2 regions of the Microbulbifer sp. NBRC 101763 genome follow, and region 1 is predicted to be linked to the other one. Evidence: predicted binding sites of a transcription regulator. Region 1 holds the regulator's gene; the other holds the start of a gene.
What was found. Region 1 encodes LexA, which represses DNA repair genes until DNA is damaged. Its sites were predicted from a motif close to ACTGTNTNTANANACAGT; they were not measured.

Region 1 (3,363 bases):
GTGGATGCAGATAAAGATGAAGAAGCAGAATCCCGGCTGCTGCGTGAGAAGCGCCGTTGTGCCATATGTGGTACAGCGATGGATAGTTACCTTGTCGATGAACACCGCAAGCTGCATATCTGTGGTAACAATCCGGATTGCAGTGGCTATGAAGTGGAGCAGGGAACTTTCAAAATCAAGGGTTATGATGGCCCAATTATCGAGTGTGATAAATGCGGCAGTGATATGCAGCTAAAGTCCGGTCGCTTTGGAAAATACTTCGGTTGTACCAATGAAGCTTGTAAGAATACCCGTAAGCTTTTGAAAAATGGCCAACCGGCTCCCCCGAAAATGGATCCGGTATCTATGCCAGAGTTGGCCTGCTTAAAAGTGGAGGATCACTATATCCTGCGTGATGGGGCTTCGGGTTTGTTCCTTGCTGCCAGCCAGTTCCCTAAAAATCGTGAAACTCGCGCACCACTGGTGAGGGAGTTGCTCCCGCATAAGAGTGAGATTGATCCTAAATACACTTTTCTGTTCTCTGCTCCTGTTGAGGATGATCAGGGACGGGATACAGTAATTCGTTTTAGCCGCAAGACCCAAGAGCAGTATGTACAGTCTGAGGAGGAGGGCAAGGCAACGGGGTGGCGAGCCTTCTACCGCGATGGTAATTGGCAGGTTGAGGCCGGCAGTAAGGCTACCACAGCGAAGCGCAAGCCAGTGCGTAAAAAAATAGCTGCAAAAAAGTAAATGAGTAATCCGTTTACAGGGCAGGTTGCCTCGGCTCTGCGCAAAGCCCAGCTGTTACTGCAGCTGACCAGTGATGTGTCACCGCTGCAAAGTGCCGCACTTGAGGAGGCGGTTGTGTTGCAGCTCTGGAAAGCATACAGAGCTTTTCTTGTTGAGCTTTCGCATCAGCTGCAGCTGGGTTTTGAGCCGGAGTCCCTTCAGATGATAGCTGACAGCCTTGAGACTCAGGGCAGGGCCAGTAATGAGGTGAAAGAGTTACAGCAATTGAATGAGCAGCCCGATAGTTGGCTAAATCAGCTGCTGCAAGCCTGGACTTTGCTATTGTCTTTGCCGTCAAATACTGAGGTTAAGCGCGAAGCGCCCAATTTGATACCGATACATAATGTTGGTCGGGAACCGGTAACAATTACCGTTCAAGGGCTCACGCAATGGCATAAATCTATGGTTGAGTTGATTCGTAGGCAGCGGGCCAATCTGGAAGAGTGTTAGTCGCAGGTACTTTCGTACCATGTTTCTCGGCTTTTAGGCCCCTGATACTTCTAATTTGCCTGTGGTACACTGTGCGCAAACTGATGTGCAGTGAAGGAAAAGCGAATGTCCTCCGAAACTTTCGAAATTATTGAGCTGGCCAATGGCGATGTGGCATTGCGTCGTGCTGGTCACAAGGAGGACCCTCTGGTGAGTATTCATTTCTCAGCTGAGAGTCTACAATTCCTGAGAAAACACAAAGTGGCTGTTGCGCGTGCAATGCTGGAAGCAGGTATAGAAACTGTACAGAATTTGGATGATCTGGAGCCTGGTTACTTTGAAGAAGAAGATGAGTCGATGCCGGTTAACCATACTATCCATTGATTGAATGGTTAATAGAGATATGATTCAACAGCGGCCATTGGCCGCTGTTGTTGTTTTAGCTTTGAGATTAATACAGGTTATGGTGTTTGACGAATGACGCCTACTGCCAAGCCTTCGATCACAAAGTTCTTATCCCGCATATCCACCTGGATAGTTTCAAAGTCTTCATTCTCTGGCAGCAGTTGAACAGTCGCTTGATTACCTTTGCGGCGGAAACGCTTAACAGTTACTTCCTCGTCAATTCTCGCTACGACAATCTGTCCATTCCTGACTTGCTCAGTTTTCTGTACTGCAAGCAAATCCCCATCCAGAATCCCCGCATCGCGCATACTCATTCCATGAACCCGCAATAGGAAGTCTGCAGGGGGGTGAAAGAAGCTGGCAGGAAGGTCGCAGTAATCCTCAATATGCTCTGTAGCAAGAATTGGGTTGCCTGCGGCTACACGCCCGATAATGGGAAGCCCCGACTGGTGATCGGGGATACGAATTCCACGTGAGGCGCCGGCAACCATCTCAATGGCCCCTTTTCGCGCCAGTGCTTTCAGGTGCTCTTCTGCTGCATTTGGTGAGCGGAACCCCAGTTCCTGAGCGATTTCCGCTCGAGTGGGAGGGTAGCCAGTATCATCGAGATAGGCTTTGATGAGCTCTAATACCTGAGCCTGGCGTGCGGTGAGATTGGTCATAGATTTACCTAGCTTTTCTGTATTTATATACAGTTGCTGGGATTATATACAGAATTAAGCTTCACGCAATCCTAACACCCGCCTCTTCATAAGCTGCTACATTGTTTATGAAAACAAGTAATGAGAGTAATCGTTGAAAGATCTGACAACGAGGGAAAAAAATAATGTTAGATGTGAAAATGCCAGAGGCATGGCGGGTTCTGCGGATTCAGTCCGAGTTGGTTGATGGAATAGAGCGCCTGGTAGCGCTCAGTGGAGCAGTAACAGTTTTTGGAGGGGCGAGGTTTACCGAGGATAGCCCTGAATATCAACAGGGGGTAAAGCTGGGAGAGCTGTTGGCTGCGGAGGGGGTGCCCGTGATTACAGGTGGAGGGCCCGGCCTTATGGAAGCCTGTAATAGAGGAGCCTTCGATCAGCCAGGCACCTCCATTGGGTTAAACATAGAGCTGCCTTTCGAGCAGGCGGCGAATCCATACCAGGATATCAGTTTAAATTTTCGTTATTTCTTTGTTCGTAAATTTATGTTTGTTAAGCATGCAGTAGGCTTTGTGGGCTTGCCTGGTGGCTACGGAACGCTGGATGAACTGTTTGAAGCGCTGACATTGGTGCAGACACAAAAGGTCCGTCGCTTCCCCATCGTGCTTGTGGGTAAGCGCTATTGGGCAGGACTCTACAACTGGTTGGTAGATACAGTACTTGAACGAAATTGTATTGATGCCAGTGACCTGGATTTATTTCATATCGTGGATACCGTCGAAGAGACAGCGGACCTGATTATGAAATATATGCGGACCAGGGACTGATCAAACGCGACTCTATAAATGCCAACATCTGATACTGAAAGCTCCACAATGAGTTGGCCAGTGATCTAATGGGTTTCGTAGTCTAGTCAGCTCAATTCAAATTTTCTTGATAAGAGATAAACCCTCTTTGCGTTTATATTGCTAAAAATGGTAGCTACTTTAAGCAAGGTCCCGGTAGCCTTTTCGTTGAAGTTGCAATAATTCAAATTCTTTCATTGTGCAAAGTTAGTTCTTAAAGCGTTGGAACTTCCATAGAGTCTATTCTTTATTCAGTTCCTTCCAGCTTCTTAGATTAT
Region 2 (3,363 bases), on a different contig from region 1:
CATCAGGCTGCTCCTTGCTGGCGCGGGCAACCATTTTACTGGCTTCAGTTGGCCTGTAGCCCAATGCCGCCAGGGCACTTTCAGCCTCTCCGGCATGATCTGCCCTGGGGCTGGCAGTCGCGGCTATCAAGGGGATATCGTTGGCATCACCAAAGTCCGGGGTCAACTTATCCCGCAGCTCCACTATCAAACGCTCAGCAGTCTTCTTACCCACACCAGGCACTTTTACCAGAGCTGCAACATTGTCTTCTGCAACACAGCGCGCCAACGCCGCACCGTCGAGTCCAGACAGAATTGCCAGTGCCATTTTGGGTCCAACACCACTTACCTTTATCAGGATCCGAAAAAGCTTACGATCGGCATCACGGATAAAGCCATACAACTGCTGGGCAGTCTCTGAAACGGCCAAATGGGTGTGTAACTGCACCTGCTGACCCAGGGCCGGGAGCTCAAAGATAGTGGTCATGGGAGCGAGCACTTCGTAGCCAACTCCCTGCACATCCACCAATAGCAGCGGCGGCTGCACTGCGGCCAGAGAGCCGCTCAATCGTCCAATCATGTGTTATTCCAAATTTGTTATACCTGCCCCAACGAAAGAGGGAGAGCGGCAGGAGCCATTCACATACTGAGACGCCCGCGACGGAAGCGACTGCGCGCCCCCCCATCTCCAGCGGTAAATGCCAATGTCTGCTTTGTATGCATATGACACAGCGCCACCGCGAGCGCATCAGCGGCATCCTCCTGGGGCGCCGCTGGCAGCGACAGCAGGGTTTTTACCATATGCTGAACTTGCAATTTATCTGCACCGCCATTGCCCACCACCGCCTGTTTGACTTTGCGCGCTTCATACTCGGCAACCTCGAGGCCGCTATTGGTCCCAGCCACAATAGCGGCACCACGGGCTTGCCCCAGTTTTAGGGCGGAGCCTGCACTCTTGGACATAAATACGTTTTCAATTGCCATCTGTGCAGGCTGGTATTGCTGTGCAATCTGGCACACCGCATCGAAAATCAGCTTGAGGCGTTCCGGCAGAGGTCCCTCGGGAATACGAATAACCCCACTAGCCACATAGCGAGCCTTACCCCGCTCCACATCGATAATTCCATAGCCCGTTTTACGCGAGCCGGGGTCAATACCCATAATTCGGGTCAAGAGGCAGCTCCCCAGGTATCTGTATGTTTATATAGTGGTGGGAGTGTCCCAAGGTGAGATGAAAGCGTCAAGGGAGAGCTTGTGAGGAGCGTATCGAAAATCTCATGGGGCAAGGCAGGACGCTCCCTGCCCTGCAGTGAGCGGGAGTTAGCCCAACTCTTCCATGACCTCTGCAGGAATATCCGCATTGGTGTAAACGTTTTGCACATCATCGAGATCCTCCAGCATCTCGACCAGCGCCAGCACCTTCTCCGCACCTTCTTTATCCAGGGGAACTGTGGTGGAGGGGATCATCGCAATCTCGGCACTATCCGGAGTAAAACCAGCTTCTACCAGCGCGTCTTTTACTGTCAGGTAGTCCTGGAATTCAGTGGTAACTTCAACGCTGCCATCGTCATTGGTCTCGATATCTTCAGCACCCGCTTCCAGGGCCGCTTCCATCAGCGAATCCTCATCGACCCCAGTCTCGTAGAACATCTGACCTTTACGCGTGAACAGGTAACTTACCGAGCCATCTGTACCCAGGTTTCCACCGCGCTTGGAAAAAGCGTGGCGCACTTCGGCCACCGTACGGTTGCGGTTGTCGGTCAGGCACTCTACCAACACCGCTACACCACCAACACCGTACCCTTCGTATACAACCGCTTCGTAGTTTTCACCCTCAGCATTTCCGGCCCCGCGGGCGATCGCCTTATCGATGGTATCGCGCTTCATATTGGCGCCCAGAGCTTTATCAATGGTAGCCCTTAACGTCGGGTTATCATCTGGGTTCGGCCCCGCTTTCGCTGCAACCGTCAATTCGCGAATAATCTTGGTAAAAACCTTGCCCCGCTTGGCATCTTGGGCCGCTTTGCGGTGCTTGATATTGGCCCATTTACTATGTCCGGCCATTGTCGTCTCTCTTCAGTCTGTGCGTGGGATGGACCAGTAAGCGAAGCGAGCTGTCCATCTACACGATTTCGCGGGCTCGCTTCGCATAGCCCACCGGGGAAAATCAGCTGATTTGTTCTTCTTTCTGGCGCAGGCGGATGCTTAATTCACGCAGCTGCTTGGCGTCCACCGTTCCCGGTGCATCTGTCATCACACAGGCCGCACTCTGGGTTTTTGGGAAAGCGATCACATCGCGGATAGAGTCGCTGCCGGTCATTAGCATAACCAGACGATCCAAACCAAAGGCAAGGCCACCGTGGGGGGGCGCACCGTATTTAAGCGCATCTAACAGGAAGCCAAATTTCTCGCGCTGCTCTTCCTCATCAATGCCGAGAATGCGGAATACCGCCTGCTGCATCTCTTGATCATGGATACGTACAGAGCCACCACCCAGCTCAGTGCCATTTAGCACCATATCGTAAGCGCGCGACAAAGCTTCGAGCGGATTTTTCTCCAACTCTTCCGGGCTGCAAGAGGGCGCAGTAAACGGGTGGTGCAATGCGGTGAGGCTACCGTCATCATTTTCCTCAAACATCGGGAAGGCCACCACCCATAAGGGAGCCCACTCGCTGGTATAGAGATCCAGGTCTTCACCCAGCTTGCAGCGCAATGCACCCAGGGCTTCAGAAACCACCTTAGCCGTATCCGCTCCGAAGAAAATAATATCTCCATCTTGCGCCTGCAAACGGTCGAGGATTGCCGCGCGTGTTTCCAGGGGCAGGAATTTAACAATTGGAGACTGCAGACCGTTTTCAAGGTCAGCGCGATCGTTGACTTTCACATAGGCCAACCCCTTAGCGCCATAGATTCCGACAAACTTACCGTAGTCATCGATCTGCTTGCGGGTCAGCTTATCGCAGCCACCAGGTACTTTGATCGCGGCCACACGGCCCTTAGGATCATTAGCCGGTCCGGAAAATACCTTGAAATCCACTTCGGTCATCAGGTCTTTAATTTCTACCATTTCCAGCGGAATACGCAGATCCGGCTTGTCGGAACCGTAGCGCAACATGGCCTGATAGTGGGTCATGCGGGGGAACTCGCCCAATTCAATGCCCTTCAATTCCTTAAACAGCTTGCGGACCATACCTTCGGTGATCGCCATGATCTCTTCCTCGTCGAGGAAGGAAGTCTCGATATCGATCTGGGTAAATTCGGGCTGGCGGTCCGCACGCAGGTCCTCGTCTCGGAAACACTTGGCTATCTGGTAGTAGCGGTCAAAGCCGGAAACCATCAACAACTGCTTAAACAGCTGTGGAGACTGCGGCAGGGCGAAGAATT

Region 2: the regulator LexA is predicted to act here: its motif matches at 1,171-1,188, upstream of ruvC (crossover junction endodeoxyribonuclease RuvC).

Annotation. Positions count from the first base shown of each region.
Region 1 covers NZ_BAABQV010000005.1:416,942-420,304, reverse strand. The annotation lists gene topA (type I DNA topoisomerase) at 1-729, shown strand, start outside; gene ABWV76_RS14715 (DUF6586 family protein) at 730-1,218, shown strand; gene ABWV76_RS14710 (hypothetical protein) at 1,324-1,581, shown strand; gene lexA (transcriptional repressor LexA) at 1,659-2,264, opposite strand; gene ABWV76_RS14700 (LOG family protein) at 2,429-3,067, shown strand.
Region 2 covers NZ_BAABQV010000008.1:116,439-119,801, reverse strand. The annotation lists gene ruvA (Holliday junction branch migration protein RuvA) at 1-559, opposite strand, end outside; gene ruvC (crossover junction endodeoxyribonuclease RuvC) at 619-1,152, opposite strand; gene ABWV76_RS19230 (YebC/PmpR family DNA-binding transcriptional regulator) at 1,300-2,043, opposite strand; gene aspS (aspartate--tRNA ligase) at 2,147-3,363, opposite strand, start outside.